3 regions of the Enterovibrio paralichthyis genome follow, and region 1 is predicted to be linked to each of the others. Evidence: riboswitches for the same ligand, from Rfam matches in the RefSeq annotation. Region 1 holds a riboswitch; each other region holds the start of a gene.
The links. Region 1 has a riboswitch for cyclic di-GMP ahead of KU854_RS17505 (TfoX/Sxy family DNA transformation protein). Riboswitches for the same ligand answer to the same signal wherever they lie in the genome.
Positions count from the first base shown of each region.

Region 1 (5,715 bases):
GGTCTTTAAGCTCGTCACCTGCCCAGCGCAGATAGGCGTTGATTTCCTGACTGCCACCCCAGGCATTAAAATAGACTGTCTGACCCTGGGCTGCTTCTTCAATGCTGTCCCAGTTATTAAGGTCAGCGGCAGCAGTCGCGGTGCTGAAAGCGAGAGCACAAGTGGCGACGAGGCGTTTTAAGTTCATCTTGTTTAATCTTCCTTAATTGCTGTTGAAATTCAGGCTTTGGATTCGTTACGCATCCAGGCATGGAACTTCTCTACCCAGGCCAACAACCCTTGAGGGGCATTGTTCTGCTTCCACACACCCGCCGTGTACTTTGTTGCTTCACTCATGGTGGGGTATGGGTGAACAGTACCGAGAATTTTGTTCAAACCAAGACCATGGCGCATTGCCAGGGTAAATTCTGCCAGCAAGTCTCCGGCATGGGAGCCGACAATGGTCGCGCCAAGTATTTTGTCTTTGCCTTTCGGGGTGATGACTTTGATAAAGCCATGGTCTTCACCGTCAGCAATGGCGCGGTCGAGATCGTCGATACCATAGTGGGCCACTTCGTAATCAATACCCATTGCCTTAGCTTCTTTTTCGTTAATACCCACACGGGCAACTTCCGGTGCGGTATAGGTGGCTGCGGGCATAACAGAGTAATCCGCTTTGAACTTTTTGAAGTCGCCAAACAGGGCATTAACTGCGGCATACCATGCTTGATGACCCGCTGCATGTGTCAGTTGGAAAGGGCCGGCTACATCGCCCACCGCGAAAATGTTCGGGTAGTTGGTTTGCAGGTAGTCGTTCACTTTCACAGTGCCACGCTCTGCGAGTTCCACGCCGATATCTTCCAACCCAAACCCTTTGGTGTTGGCAACACGGCCAAGGGCGAGCATGACATAGTCAAACTCGACGACGACTTCCTCACCATTATGTTCAAGGTAGGCGCGCTGAATGTCGCCATCTTTCTCAAAGCGGGCTGCCTTGTGACCAAGCAAGATGTTTACACCATCTTCCTGCAAACCTTTCACCACCAGTTCAGCGGCATCGGCATCTTCGCGGATCAGTAGTTGATCCGCCATTTCCACCAAAGTGACATCCGTGCCAAGGCGGGCAAAATTTTGTGCCAGTTCGCTACCGATAGGGCCGCCGCCCAACACCAGAAGCTTCTTAGGTTGTTCCTGAAGTTCCCAAATGGTGTCAGAAGTCAGGTAGCTGACATCCTGAAGGCCTGGAATGCCGGGAACCAATGGACGCGCACCGGTGGCAATGACGATATTGCGGGTTGTCAGGCGCTCGCCGTTTACTTCCACTTCCCACGGGGAAAGGATCTTGGCTTCGCCCTGAATACACTCCACGCCAAGCTTGGTATAGCGCTCTACGGAGTCATGGGGCTCAATACCTGCGATCACTTTATGGACACGCCCCATCACCTGTTTGAAATCAACGCTTGGCTCACCGGCAGAAACACCAAATTCCTGAGAACGTTTGATTTCATGCATGGCATGACCTGCGCGAATCAAGGCTTTTGAAGGAACACAACCTGTATTGAGGCAGTCGCCGCCCATTTTGTGTTTTTCGATAAGCGTGACTTTCGCTTTTACCGCCGCGCCGATATAGGTTGTTACCAAACCACCGGCACCTGCACCAATCGCAATCAGGTTACGGTCAAACTTAACGGGCTTTTGCCATTTTGCGTAAACGCGACGTTTTTGGAGAAAATTCATAACAACCTTCGCAATGATGGGGAAGATCCCCAAAAGAACGAGAGACAGTAGCACGCCAGGCGAGACGATACCGCTTAAAGAGTCAATTTGTGCCAGTTGGGTACCGGCATTGATGTAAACCGCAGTGCCTGGCAACATACCGATTTGACTGACAATGTAGAAAACCGCAGTGCGGATAGGCGTCAAACCCATCAGCAGGTTTATCAGGAAAAACGGGAACACCGGAATAAGGCGCAGGGTAAGCAGGTAAAAAGGACCGTCTTTCTCAACCCCTTGGTTGATGGTGGTCAGCTTATTGCCAAATTTCCCCTGTACCCAATCTTTGAGCAAAAAGCGGCTTACCAAAAATGCCAGCGTTGCACCGATAGAGCTGGCAAATGAAACCAGCAACAATGCCCACCAAAACCCAAATAACGCTGCACCCAACAAGGTTGCAATCGCTGCGCCGGGCAGTGAAAGGGCTGTCATGGTTACATAAACGACAAAGTAGATGACACTCGCCGTCAGGAAATTTTGCGCAATGGAATCTTTCAGCGCTGCGTGTTGGGCTTTTGCGTTTTCAAGCGTAAACAGGGCGCCGAGATCAAAAGCAAACCAAGTAATGAATATGGCTGCGATGACGACAAGAATAGCTAACTTCTTTGTGTTCATTTCCTATCCCTATAAATAACAGTCGTTGTTCTGGGTGGCTGTTTCGAAATGCTGGTTTAACTATGGCAAAAAATCCCTAATGCCTGCAGGTAACTACTTAAATTTCTGGGTATTAGGCAGATAAATTATAAGTAATGTGACCTTGTAGGGTGTCCGTGACCGGCAAGCCGCTTTTACCACTCTGTAGCGTTTGTGAGGATACGTATACATAAATGACCGGGAGCATACGGATTTGATTGCAGGCGCTTTGATATTTTATCGAAGAACACAGAAAGATTGGCGATAGGGATTGTCATGCACACTGTGATAAACGCTTCAATAACAAGCAGTATGTATTTTACAGACAGTATTTTGTGTATTGGATAGCCAATAAGGCCAGTGGAATGAGTGCCAGCGTCGTCGTGCCCGAAATGTGATAGTTACGGTGCCAGTAGCTACGTTGGGCAAAACTGTTCAGCCTGAGCCCCCAAATGACAACCAACGCATTAACGGCAAAAAAGACGATCACTAGAATGGTCAGGAATGAGGGAGCAAAGGTACCGTGCGCGCTGGCATAGTAAAATGAAAGTGGCAAAAAGAAACAGCCAAAAACTGTCCATTTGAACCGACGAGGCCACTTCCGGAAATGGTCCCGGAATATGCGGTCAACTTGGTCTGGAAAAGGTTTGTTGTAATGCATCTTATTGTTGCCATTAATCTATCTCCTCTTTTGGCATAGCTCAGAAAGTGATGATCTGATAATCAGAAGCATAATTTCCGTTCTGTATATGTGATGATTGTCACATTAATGAGACTTATGAAGTTTTGCCATCGTTTCTTCGCGTTCACCTAATCAGTCTCTATTTTTATTAAGTATCGTGGTCAAATCCCCGCTGTTAAAGCTTTCGCCTATGGCAAACTTTTCCATTTCATCTTCAAAAGGGACGCAGATTGAGGGCAATAAATGTTTTCAAAACGGCATACGGTTAGTGATTGGTGTTAAGGGGGATAAATGTGGGGGTAATCAAAAAAACAGCCAATGGCGGGAAAAGCACATTGGCTGTTTTTGGGGAGTTGTTGGTGAGGCTTTTACTGTTGGAGTGTTTCTAACAGTTCATTGCGGCGCTGTGGAGTGATGACAGACCAGTGTTTCCCCTCAATTGCACCTTCGAGTGCCCACAAAAGCTCGATACTCAGGTTATCGCTGTGTGACTCTTGTAGCGCTTTATAAGCACGCACTGCGCCCGCACGCTGCAGTTCTTCGACAGAGTCGATTCCTGCTTTTTTTAGCATGCGTTCTGTTGCTAGGCGAAGGTTGGGAAGATCTTTGATACGTGTAGGCGCAGCCGTCTTCTTTTCCTGTTGATCTTCCCTGGAAATTGACAGCGCCTTCTTGGCGTGACTCATCATGAGTTCAGACTGTTCCCACCAATTCTCGGGCACAGCGTAGTATTTAGTGACAACTGGAAAACCACGTTTTTTGTAAACGTATGGGGTCATTGCCAGTTTCTTGAATTCTGACAGATTACCGCTGCCTGCCCGAAGGTGGAGCTGATCATTCACGACAAGCGCGAACATTGTCTCGTCGCAAAAAACACCAAATCCGCCAAACATAGAACGGGATTTGATTTTGCCCAGACATTCGAAGAACTTCAGTGTGTTTTTTAGAGTAGGTTTATCCATGTGACTTATTCTCAATCAATACGTTCCTGGATGAATGGTCAAGGAGTAACGTAGCAAAGCGAATTCAGAGAATTGTCAACGAACCGGGTGAACCGGGCTTTGAAATGCTAACGTCATCGGTAACCCCGCTACCATCACCGTTGAAGTTATCGTCGGTGTGAGGCCGGAAGCTTTGCGTCCCACGCTTTCGCCGTGGTTTGCCTTTTCTTAACATGATTTAGCTTAACCGAATCATGTCATTTTGTCGTTATTGCTGGTCTAGCAAAGTGTGATCTTGGTTCAGATAGAGCGTTATTGATACGTCTAAAAATAAAGGGTTCCTCTTGTTATAGAAGAATTTTTGTCCGTTTCACCCAATTCGTTAATCTGAATAAGGGTAGCACTAGAAAACTGGGCATTTTAGCGATTTTGAGCTTTGTCGCAACAATAAGATTCCAATTTTCATAAAACTTGCAAAAAACAAAAAAGCCCGAGTGTAATCTCGGGCTTTTTGATGTAATTTTGCACGAAGTGCGCCGATTAGTTGTTCAAGTTTTTCACTGAACGGCGCACCACCAGTTCTGGCTGCATTTCGAAAATTTGTTGCTTGTTTTCTTTGTTCGCCAAACGCTCCATCAGCAACTTGATGGCGGTTTTACCCAGTCGGTTTTTCGGCTGGTGGATGGTCGTCAAAGGCGGCGAGAAGAAGCCTGCCAGATCAATGTTGTCGTAGCCAATCACAGAAATGTCGTTCGGCACATCCAAACCGGCTTGTCTGAACGTACTGATTGCCGCCAACGCCATGATGTCGTTAAAGCAGAACACAGCCGTAGGGCGGTCTTTCTGCGCGATCAGCTTATTTGTCGCCTCAACTGCTGAGTCACATTCAAAGTCTGCTTCAACAATCCACTCAGGGTGATAGGTCAAACCGGCTTCTTCCAACGCACGGCGGAAACCTTGCAGGCGCTCCTGGCAGGTCAGTTTGTCCATTTGGCCGGAGATACAACCGATTTTGGTGTGGCCGTTTTCGATGAAATGTTTCGTCGCAATGTAGCCACCCAGCTCAGCGTTATCCTGAATACAGTCGGTATTCACGTGCTGGGTACCCCAGTCCATCACGACCATTGGCAGATCCGCTTTTTTCTCCAGCAGTGCCAGCAGTTCTTCATTCAGGTCTGAACACATAACCAACAGGCCATCAACGCGCTTCTCAGCCAGCATGCGCAGGTAATCGCGCTGTTTTGCCAGGTTGCCTTCGGTGTTACAAAGGATCAGGGTGTAGCCTTCGTTGTAGCAATATTCTTCAACGCCATGTACCACTTCCGCAAAGAATGGGTTTGTGGATTTGGTTACCAGCATGCCAATGGTGCGGGTAGAGTTACATTTCAGACTGCGCGCGACGGCGCTTGGTGCGTAATTCAGTTCATCAACTGCCGCCCATACTTTTGTAGTGGTGTTCTCGGCCACAAAACGTGTCTTATTGATCACGTGCGAAACGGTGGTGGTCGAGACACCTGCGAGACGAGCGACGTCTTTAATTGTTGCCATTCGGTAATCTTCTTATCGTTTTCATTGGCAGCGTATGAATTGTCAGGTGCTGCACATGTTTACGCCGCTTTCAATCAGCGGCGTACAATTCCGGCTATGTCACCGGCTTCAGGTTCATTTAGCTTGGGAGATGCGCTTCATTCCCCGATATCAATGCAA
Region 1 covers NZ_JAHUTS010000017.1:17,137-22,851, reverse strand. Annotated here, with positions in the region: gene KU854_RS17520 (ABC transporter substrate-binding protein) at 1-187, opposite strand, end outside; gene lpdA (dihydrolipoyl dehydrogenase) at 220-2,367, opposite strand; gene KU854_RS17510 (hypothetical protein) at 2,705-2,941, opposite strand; gene KU854_RS17505 (TfoX/Sxy family DNA transformation protein) at 3,436-4,029, opposite strand; cyclic di-GMP riboswitch class I at 4,145-4,241, opposite strand; gene purR (HTH-type transcriptional repressor PurR) at 4,549-5,556, opposite strand.

Region 2 (5,715 bases), on a different contig from region 1:
CCTTATGGTCTGTCCCAGTTTATCTATGGCCCGCTTTCTGACCGTTTTGGCCGCAAGCCGATCATTCTTGTTGGTTTGGTGATTTATCTGGCGGGTACTGTGGTTACCCTGATGGCACCATCATTCAGTGTTTTCCTGTTGGGCAGCGTTATTCAGGGCGCGGGTATTGGTTGTGGTGGGGCAATGGCTCGAACCCTGACCCGTGACTGCTTTGACGGCAGCCGACTGCACCGTGCGAACAGCCTTGTCAGTATTGGCCTGATTTTCTCGCCGCTGGTCGCGCCGGTATTGGGCGGTGTGTTGAGCACCCACTTTGGCTGGAAGGCGAGCTACGTATTCTTGTTGGTGCTGGCAGCCGTGGTGTACCTGATCATGACTCTCTACTTTCAGGAGACTCTGCCACCAGAAAACCGCCGTCGTGATTCCGTGTTGAAAAGCTATCACCACGTGATGAGCAACCGCCAGTTCCAGGGCTATTTGATCAGCCTGATTGCCATTTTCTCAGGTATTTCGGTGTTTGAAGCCGCAGCGGGTGTGCTTTTGGGCAGTACGCTGGGCTTGAGTGCAACCACGGTGAGCCTGCTGTTTGTTTTGCCGCTGCCGGGTTTTATGCTGGGTTCATGGCTGTCGAGTGTGATTGAGCAGAAACTCTCAGCGTCAAAATCTCTGATGATTGGTTCAGTGGTTTTGCTGGCGGGTGCACTGACGGTGTTCGTGCCGGGTTACTTTGTCAATGTCACAGTCGAAACCCTGATTGGCGGTGCTTTTGTCTACTTTACTGGTGCAGGCATCCTGTTCCCGGCCGCAACTACCGGCGCAATTTCACCATTCCCACGCCATGCGGGCACAGCGGGTGCGGTAATGGGCGGTGTTCAAAATATGTCGGCAGGTCTGTTTACCCTGTTGGCGGCGCAGATGAACGTAAACAACCAGTTCTCACTGGGTGCGATCCTGTTGGCGATGGCGATCGTTTCTGGTGTTGGCCTGATGTTGTGCCGTAGGAAAAATATCGCACCTGATGTTCCGGTTATTGTGTAATGGTCCGGAATAACCATCTATTTTAACGCAGTGATATCAATATATATCACTGCGTTTTTCATTCTGCATGCACCTGATACAGATCAATGCATCTGTGTAAATGCAAAAATAGATAAATAAATATTTGCGACATCGATCAAATTGGTGCAGTCTGTACCGCCTGTAGCGGCGTCTGAATGGGAATGGAGGACCAGCAAGTCCCGCATAGAACCTTCAGATAGGCGGTACAAACGAAATGAATGCAAACAAACAGTCGGAATGGCTGGGTCATCCTCGTGGATTGTTTCTGCTGTGTGGCACAGAGCTTTGGGAACGATTCTCCTTCTACGCAATGCGCGCCATTCTGGTGCTTTACCTCACTGATAAGACCATCAACGGCGGTCTGGGCTGGACGACCCAGGATGCGCTGAACCTCTACGGTATCTACACAGGTCTGGTTTACCTTACACCTGTACTCGGTGGTTGGCTGGCAGATAATTTCCTTGGACAGCGTCGTTCCATCATCATTGGTGGTGCATTGATGGCTATTGGCCAATTTACGCTGGCGCTGCCAAACAGTTTCATTAACCCTTATGAACTGCAAGCCTTCTACGTTGGTCTCGCCTTTCTGATCGTGGGTAACGGCCTCTTTAAGCCAAATATTTCTACCATGGTTGGTCAGCTGTATGGGGAAGGGGATAACCGTCGTGACGGCGCGTTCACCATCTTCTATATGGGTATCAACCTGGGTTCTCTGCTGGCAGGTATCATTGCCGGTACGGCATCTACCCATTACGGCTGGAAAGCAGGTTTCCTGTGTGCCGGTATCGGTATGCTGTTGTCACTGGTTATCCAGTTGGTTTTCGCCAACCGCTACCTGGGTAAGATCGGTGTTGCGCCGGCTGCAAAAGCAGCAATGGACGAATCTGGCAGCAACAAGAAACAGCCACTGACAAAAGTAGAACGCGATCGCCTGAAAGTGATCGTGGTGATGAGCATGTTTGTGATCATCTTCTGGGCAGGGTTCGAGCAGGCAGGCGGCCTGATGAACATCTACTCACAGGAATACACCAACCGCATGATCGGCAGTTTTGAAGTGCCTGCGGCATGGTTCCAGTCACTGAACCCTGCATTCATCATTATCTTTGCACCACTGCTGGCTGTACTTTGGCGCCGTATGGGCTCGAGCGAGCCAAGCTCACCAATCAAATTCGCGATGGCGATGGGCTTCCTGGCACTGGGCTTCGTGTGCATGGTCGGTGCAGCGATGCAGCAGGGCGGCGATATGTCCGTGAAGGCATCCATGTGGTGGCTGGTTGGCGCATACTTCTTCCATACTTTGGGTGAACTGTGTTTATCACCGATCGGTCTTTCGCTGATCACCAAACTGGCTCCGCTTCGTCTTATGTCAGTCATGATGGGTACCTGGTTCTGTGCCAACGCAGTTGCTAACTATGTTGCCGGTCTGGTCGGTAGCCATGTGGGTGATGCAGGTCCTCTGGCTATCTTCGGTGGTATCGCTGTCACTGCGGGTATTGCTGGTCTGTTGCTGGTGCTTTGCTCAAGCAAACTCGTCGACTGGATGCATGGTGCGGAAGGCGTCAGCAAACAGAACTCTGACGCAAACCTGACAGAGAAACCGGTCACTGCAGCCTAAACTGTAGACAATCAATAACGCTAAACCGCTTGGAGATCCGAGCGGTTTTGGCGTGTCTAGACCATGCCCAGTAAATTGTCACTTGTGTGGCAGTTTTTAACACCTTATTCACGCAAAAGTACGATTCTCTCTCCCCGTCCTTAGTGTTATGTCTTAACTCTTAATTCATACACGCCCTGATTCATGCTCATCTAGCGTCTTATATTCCCATTATTTGCTTTCTGAACGCTTGCTGCGGCGGATCTGTTCAGCCAACCTGATTGCTCAAAAGTACTCGTTTCAGCGGCTCTTTGACTTGGTCTGGGCAATGAGGCGAGCTTTGACAGTGACTAAATTTTTTTGAGCGAAAGCCAAACCAACCGCAAGGTTGGGACGGAAAGTCCAGGGTCTCCAGTTTCACAGTAGGAGATAGCCGGTCTGCCTCTTCTTCGGTTAGCAATAAGAGGATCATTGAATGTCTAACTTATACGGTACGTCAGGCGGCGAAACGCTGAACGGCACGCTGGATGATGATTATATTGAAGGGCGTGATGGCGACGACGTGATTTATGGGGACGTCGATGGCTCGTCGGGCAACAATTACCTGGGCGCGGTGTTCGTCATGGGCGTTGACTTTACGGCCAGCAGCGGCGATTTCCACACCTTCTGTTTTCCTCCTACCCTAAACTTTGCTGGCTCTACCACAGACGTTACGTTCAATGATGATGATGGCCAGTTCAACGGCGATGATATCTGCAATGAATACTCTGATGATGCGACACAAACCGTAGAGCTGGGTGGCCAAACCTATGATGCCAATGTTGATTATCAGCTCCAGTACACAGACACCAGCGGGAATGTTTACACATTCGCTGTGGTGGATATTGATGCCGACTACAACGGCAACCACTACAACAACCTTGGCGAAAACGGCAAGATCCTGATCCAGATTGGTGGCCCGGAAATTGCCGCTTCTACCCAGCTTTCCTTGGTTGCTGACTCATTCCAAAACATCAGTAGCTTGGATTACTCTTCATTCACCGAGCAGGGCACCACAGATCCTTCCATCGGCGGTGATGATGACATCACCGCCGGTAACGGTGATGATGTAGTGCATGGTAACGGCGGTAACGACTACATTGAAGGCGACAATGGCCGCGATGAACTGTACGGCGATGACGGTGATGACATCATCTACGGTAACACGGCTTCACCTAACTATGGTGCCAATCCGACCGTTAAAGCTTTCCTGTTGAACGACAGCTTTACCACGCCATACGGCGGTGAGTTCCATACCTCCTGTTTCCCGCCCAAACTGGCGTTTGATGGCAGCTGCGTGGAAGTGACGTTTAATGACGATGATGGCGCACTGAATGGCGATGATATCTGTAATGAATACTCAGACGATGCCAACCAGACTGTCACCATCAATGGTCAAACCTATTCCGCCAACGTGGATTACACCCTCACGTATTGCGATTCTCAGGGCAATTACTACAAGTTTGCCATCATTGATGTTGATCTGGATGGCAACGGCCACTACTACAATAACCTGACTGAAAACGGCAATCTGTTGATCCAACTTGAAGGCCCAGAAATTACGCCAGATACCCAGCTTTCACTGGTTTCCAACTCGTTCCAGAATCTCAGCCAGATCGACTACAGCACCATTTCTGAAGATGTGGTCGAGTTCACCAACGATGAAGACTACATCGACGGCGGTAAGGGTAACGACACCATTTACGGCCAGTGGGGCGATGATACGCTGCTGGGCGGCGAGGGTGATGATGTGATCTGGGGTGGTCAGATTACCCGCCAGAAAGTGGAAGGTGAGCCCACCACTACTGTGTTTGTGCTGGGTGATGATTTCACCACACCACAAGGCGGCGAATTCCATACCTCCTGTTTCCCACCATCACTGGCATTTGACGGCAACAGCACCGAAGTGACATTCCAGGATGACGATGGCCTGCTCAACGGCGATGATATCTGCAATGAATACTCGGATGATTCGTCGCAAACCGTCACCTACAACGGCCAGACCTATCCGGTGAATGTGGATTACACGCTGATCTACTGTGATGCGCAGGGTAACTACTACAAGTTCGCCATCCTCGACCTGGATATGGACGGTACGGGGAACCACTACAACAACGTGGGTGAAAACGGCAAACTGCTGATCCAACTGGAAGGGCCCGAAATCACAGCGGGTACCCAATTGTCACTGGTGGCGAATTCTTACCAGAACCTGTCTTCGCTGAACTACGACGATTTCACTAACACCACCGAAGAGATCATTGTCAGCGACAAAGACATTATCCACGGTAACGAAGGTAATGACACCGTGTACGGTGGCGATGATGATGACCACATCTACGGCGATGAAGGGGACGATATCCTTTACGGCCAGAAAGGTGATGACATCATTGAAGGTGGCGACGGCAACGACAAACTGTATGGCGGTACCGGCAAAGATACCCTCCTAGGCGGTGCTGGCGATGACTATCTGGACGGTGGTACCGGCAGTGACGTGCGTATTGACGGTGGCACTGGCGTCGATGAATACCGCGGCAGTGCGGGTCAGGATGTCTTTATCTTCGATGAGAACGACTTCGTTGGCCTGACAGAAACCGTCAACGGCCAGACTCGCAACAAGTTCATGTACAACGCCGATAACGGCTTTGACCAGACGATTGTTGAAGGCGATGCGACCGTCGATTTCACTGGTGATCGTTACCAGTCTGATTCCAGCGTAACCGGTAATGTCATGTCGAATATCGAAGCAGTGCTGGGCGATGAAGGCGATCAGGATGTCTACATCAACCCGAACGAAGTGTTCCGTCAGGGTGACGAGCCTTTCGGCGAAGACTTCAACGGTGCAGCGCCAGATTGGCATGGCTTTGTCGCCCACCTTGGCGCCGGTGATGACAGCTTCAATCTGGAAGGTTCACCTTGGAGTTTTGATGCAGGTGGCACGGTAAATGCGCCACTGTCTGCGGAAATGATCAGCATTCTCGGCCTGAGCAATGCACAGGTTGGTGAATTGAATGCTTATGTCTTCC
Region 2 covers NZ_JAHUTS010000014.1:99,777-105,491, reverse strand. Annotated here, with positions in the region: gene emrD (multidrug efflux MFS transporter EmrD) at 1-1,038, shown strand, start outside; gene KU854_RS16270 (peptide MFS transporter) at 1,274-2,674, shown strand; cyclic di-GMP riboswitch class I at 3,014-3,099, shown strand; gene KU854_RS16265 (calcium-binding protein) at 3,129-5,715, shown strand, end outside.
Region 2: linked by a shared signal. The riboswitch ahead of KU854_RS16265 (calcium-binding protein) and the one ahead of KU854_RS17505 (TfoX/Sxy family DNA transformation protein) in region 1 are both predicted to bind cyclic di-GMP.

Region 3 (5,715 bases), on a different contig from region 1:
AGATGTCTTACTGCGCTGAGCTTGCAGACAACGCCTACTATGTTGGAAATGAAAAGTTAAGGGACGTCCCTAAACAGCGGGTGATTTCGGGCTTTGCCCGTGGCGCATCGGCAAAGATCAGGATCAACCTTATTGAAGATGTGTATCAGGCATCTTTCGAAAACAGTTGGGATTACGCCGTTGCGCTTTTCAACCAGTGCGCGATCAAAGTCGCCAATGTCCAGCCCTCACGCCTTGAAGTGGCCAACCTGTGTGCTCAAAAGTCCCTGATTGCGAGCGGTGCACACGATGACAAGTCACGGGGTATTCCGAAGTTGGACGCTTACATTACCTATGCACCGGTAAAAGCGGCGAAACCTTATGAAGTGGTGGACTGGGTTTATGCCAGCACAGACAGTCACGAAAAGGTTACCCAAACTACCTGGGAGCGTTGTATCGAGGTGGTTTCGCCCTAGCTAGCTCACATTATGAGAACGCCATACTGTTAAAACTGTGGTTTCTAATGAATGAAACACCCCTTCTCCAACGTTAACTGATTTACTCCGCCGGATTAGGGTCTTGGGCGACAAAGACAGCACTTGCATCCCCTTCATGGATATGTCACGCCCAGTGACCAATAATTATCAGTACAGGAACAAAAATCAGGGACGTTATGATCCGTTTACTCGCTCTATTTTGTCTGTTGCTGCCCGGCTTTTTCGGGCAGGCGCTGGCCTTTGGTCACGACATCGATTTGGTGAAAGTGGATAAATCGGCACGCAAAATGTACCTGATTGCCGGTACCAAGGTGATTAAGCGGTATGACATCGCGCTGGGTGCAAACCCCAAAGGGCATAAATTACGCGAAGGGGATAAACGCACGCCAGAAGGCCGCTATACGCTCGACTTCATCAACGAAAGTTCCGGATTCTACCGTTCAATCCGCATTAACTATCCCAATGCCTTTGATATTGCACGGGCAGCAAGGCTGGGGATAGACCCCGGCGGACAGATCATGATCCACGGCCAGAAGAACGGCGAAGGCCCCCACCCCAGCATCAAACGCGGAAAGGATTGGACAGACGGTTGTATTGCGATAGACAACCAGGAAATGGATGAATTTCTAAGGCTGGTGAAAGTCGGCACACCGATTGATATCGAATGGTGATCTGGTATCCGGCTGAAAACGTTTAATCAGTTTGCGTAAAACGCTATGTAAGAAAAAAGCTCGAAACTATCCCCCCAGGGTCTGTTGACCTTTGGTGATGATTTTTGCAGCAGTTTGTGGGGGCTTTATACAAGGCAGAGGCTTTGATGTGTAGTTGACCTACATGAGAAGCCGATAACGCAGGAGAAAGTCCCCACAAACGCTGCCCGAAGGGTTCTGCCCTAAGCGTTTTATGCTTTGTTGAGGTGTATTTGCTTAGAATACTAGGCGGCACACACCTCGCCGCGCCTAAAACGCTTATGGCTAGAACAAAACTTAACCACCAAAGGTCAACAGACCCTAGCTTCGAGCTTTTTAATTAGCGCTTCTTATTTTTAATGTGGTTTATTTGTCTGCTTATTGGCAGTCGAATGCACCTTTGTTTGTCCACGCTTCCGGCGCAGAGGCTGGGCTTGCATTTACCCACCAGTTTGCTTCGTACAGGTGGCCATCAAAAATCACCTGCTCACCGCCGTTGTATGCTTTACCTGAAACCCAAGCGACCGGCATTTGGCTGATCAATTTCCAAGCATCGCTGCTTTCTGGTTTCGCACCCTGCACCCAGTATTTCGCTTCGTACACCAGACCATTGAAGCTCACTTTCTCGCCGCCGGTGTAAGTTGCAGACTCGTCCCACATTGGGTGGTTGACTGCATCCGGGTCAGTGCCACACTGCTCGCCCTTCTCTGTCAGGAAGAAGTCGAAAGTTTGCTGATCAACCAGATTGCCTTCAGCGTCTTTTGCACGGAAAACCAGCATGTGGTGACCTGCTTTCGCCGATTCCAGCACCATAGAAACAGCAGCGCTTGTGCCGTCTGCCAGCGCCAGTTTCTCGTAAGCCAGTGCATCCTGCGCGTGGTTGTAAACGGTCACTTCAACGGTCAGGTCGCCCTGCGCTGTCACTGTGTAATCCAGTGCTACTTCGCCGTTTTCAATCAGGTACTCTTTTGCCAGACCGTCGACAGACACCGAGTAATCCGGCTCTGGAGATGCAATGTCATAACCCACTTCAACACGGGTCAGGCCACTGCCTGATTTCAGGTAAACCGGGTTCGCGCCGAATACCGGTGAAAATTCACCGTTGCTGCCACGTTGGCCTGCTTTGATTTTGTCCTGAGTCTGGTTGATTTTGCTCGCCAGATTGTAAGCCCAGGTGTTTGCTACGCCTTCCTGCTCAGAGCCGATTTCCACACGGGTGGACAACTCTGGGCGCTCACCTTCTGCGTCGAATACACGGGTGTAAACCGCATCACCCTGCGCCAGGTTCATGCCCGGGTAGATTTGACCCGCTTGAGCCCAATCAGGTTGTACTGGCAGGTCGCCGTCAAACTGAACGTCGATGGCGTTGTAGAACGCCGCTGCAGTATCACCCACATCCCACACAGCCAGGATCACGTGATAGCCTTCACGCGCCGGCACGTCACAGGTGTGCAGCATGTTGCGTGGAGGCTTTTGCATGTTGCCTTCCACCACACAGAATGGCGTCAGATCCAGTGAATCACGCGCCAGTGGCTGGTTCGGGTTCCAGTCTGCTTTGGTGATGTAGTATTCCCAGTTACGGGTAACGTGTGGAGCTGTGAATGTCCACTCGAACTCGTTGATTCCAGCTTTGATAGGTTGTTTAACCCAGCGGGATGAGGTTTGTTCATCCAGCGGGGAGAATTGGATCAGGCCTGCGCTCGCCAGTTTGCCGTCTTCAGGGCCAAACTCAGGGAAGCCTTCTGGGCCTTCTACGCTTTGTGGTTCCCACTGAACCTGACCACAGTTGGTGTTCTGTTCGCCGGTTGGAGAAGCTGCGTTACACAGTGCTGCGCGGCCTGCAGCCACACCGCCCTGTTTAGCGCTGATGTAACCGTGGGACATAACGCTGGCACTGAACAGTGCCGCCGTTAGCGGAAGTAGAGTCGTTTTTAGTTTGAGCATTTTGAGCTTTCCAAGTGCTGATTTTTATTCTTCGGCCTTCACAGCAAAATGGCTGCGGGCACGTTATCCACCACGCTCGGACAAACTGGCTCAAAGTACATTCCTGCTTTCTGGAATGGCGACCCCGCTATCGTATGCGCTTATTAGTGATGCGCACGTAGACCGGAAGTTTTGCGTCCTGCCCTTTCAAGCAGTTTGCCGACTTTGTGGTTGGAGCGGCATCGTATTCAGATTTACTGCCAACACAATAAAATTCTGTTTCTTGCCCGATTCTCCAAATCATTTATTGAACCAAGATCACATTTTTCATCTCCCTGACAATTCGCCTGTTGATGGCTTTCAGTCAATATGAAGATAGAAACATAACGCGCTGTTTAAAAAAGAAAAAATCCAGAAATCCATACGAGAGATCTGGCTTTCTGGAAACGCGGCTTTGTATCAAAACACCTTCATCATCCGTAGCAAGGTCCAGTTTTCCTCGTCAAAGTGACGCACCTTGGTTTCATCGGGCAACACCTTAAAGCCAAGGGATTGGTAGCAGGCCTTTGCTGCTTCATTTTGGTCGAATACAGCCAGGCTGACCCGTTTTACCGCTTTCCTTTCTTTTGCTACCTGCAGCGCCAGTTTCACCAATTGTTTGCCCCAGCCCTTTCCACGGCTTTGCGGATGCGCGACCAATACCCGGCAAAGCCGGATCTCCTCCGGTGTCACCTGATACAGGTCGATATAGCCAACGGGTTCTCCATCTTCTATCAGCAGAAAAGGCGTTACTTCAGGTTTGGCGATGTGCTCGCACACCGCTTCAACTTGTAGCGGATAGGAAAAGGCCGGGCCGCCCCAAAGGAAATTGGCCCGGGCATCGGGTATCCAGCTACAGAGCAATGGCGCGTCATCTTCCCCGAAAGTGCGCAGGATCATGACGCGGTTCCGCCACTCGCTTGTTCCTCTAAATCATCGAGGTAGTTTTTCGGCGGTGGTGTCCATTCACGTTCTGTCATGCTGTGTTTGTCCATTCGGTCACTTTGCATGGCAGAGCGAATTGTCTCTTCCAATTCAATAAACAAATCGCGGTAGTGAGTGTCGTAGGTTTTGCTCTCTTCACCGCCCATAAAGCTTTGGTAGAGCATTTCCGAGCTATCCCTTTCAATGCGGTTGAACGTATCTTTTTGCTGCTCAACCTGAAACGGATGCTCACCCAATGCCCGCAGCGCCTCCGCCCCCATTTCCAGCGCAGAGTGGAAGGTCTCTTTGACGATAAAATCGGCACCGGCATCGCGCAGTTTGTAGGCATGCCCACGGTCATAAGCACGGGCAAGGATTTTGACATTGGGATAGGCATGGCGAACGTACTCCACCAGTTCGGTTGTGGTTTCCTGGTTATCCATTGCCACCACCAATAGCGCGGCTTCTTCAATGCCTGCAGTGTGCAGAAGCTCGGGGCGCGTGGCATCGCCGTAGTAGCTTTTGATGTTGATCTGGCGAAGGTTATCGACCTGCGTGGCTTCATGATCCAGCACGACTGTTTGTACGCCATTCGCGGTCAGCAAGCGGTTCACCACCTGCCCGAAACGACCCACCCCGGCAATGATGACTGTCCCTTTTTCTTCAATCACATCCTCTTCACGTTCATTCGACGCTTTCACCAGGCGCGGCAAGATCACCTTGTCATAGATAATAAACAGCCCCGGTGTCAGGAACATGGAAAGCGCAACGACCAAAGACAAAAGCTCAGCCAGATCCGTCGGGATCACGTGATTCTGAATAGAGAAACTGAGCAGTACGAAACCGAATTCACCGGCCTGGGCAAGACTCAGTGCAAACAGCCAACGGGCAGCCCCTTTAATGCGAAACACGAAGGAAATCAGCAAGAGTACCAAGGCCTTGAGCAGCATCAGCCCGACGGTCAGCCCAAGGATCAGGAACAGGTCATCAAACAGGATACCGAAGTTTATTCCCGCGCCGACAGTGATAAAGAATAGCCCCAGCAACAAGCCTTTGAACGGTTCGATATTGGACTCAAGCTCATGGCGAAATTCACTGTTCGCAAGTACCACACCGGCGAGGAAAGTACCGAGCGCAGGCGACAGGCCGACAAGGCTCATCAAGGCTGCAATGCCAATCACCAACATCAAAGCCGTTGCGGTGAAAATCTCACGAAGCCCGGAGCTTGCGACAAACTTGAATAGCGGACGGCTAAGGAAATGTCCCCCCACCACGACACCGGCGATAGCAGCAATGGTGACCAAAGCCACTGCCCAGCCCGGCAACCCAGCCACCAGACTGATTTCTTTATGGTGCTCAGCGGCGGTTTCTGCCAAGGACTGCGCCTTTTCAACCAAATCAGGCAAGGCCAGCAGCGGAATAAACGCCAGCATAGGGATAACTGCGATGTCCTGGAATAGCAGAACAGAGAAGGCGTTGCGTCCCCCTTCGGTTTTGGTCAAACGCTTCTCACTGAAAGTTTGAAGCACAATGGCCGTTGAGGAAAGCGCAAAGATCAGGCCGATCGTGACTGCAATACTGAGTGGTTGTGACAGCAGATAGAAGCCAATTGCGGCAACCGCTGCCGCTGTCAGGCCAAGCTGTAAGCCGCCAAGCCCGAGCAA
Region 3 covers NZ_JAHUTS010000001.1:34,440-40,154, reverse strand. Annotated here, with positions in the region: gene KU854_RS00175 (hypothetical protein) at 1-455, shown strand, start outside; gene KU854_RS00170 (L,D-transpeptidase family protein) at 653-1,147, shown strand; gene gbpA (N-acetylglucosamine-binding protein GbpA) at 1,544-3,109, opposite strand; cyclic di-GMP riboswitch class I at 3,224-3,319, opposite strand; gene KU854_RS00160 (GNAT family N-acetyltransferase) at 3,548-4,027, opposite strand; gene KU854_RS00155 (monovalent cation:proton antiporter-2 (CPA2) family protein) at 4,024-5,715, opposite strand, start outside.
Region 3: linked by a shared signal. The riboswitch ahead of gbpA (N-acetylglucosamine-binding protein GbpA) and the one ahead of KU854_RS17505 (TfoX/Sxy family DNA transformation protein) in region 1 are both predicted to bind cyclic di-GMP.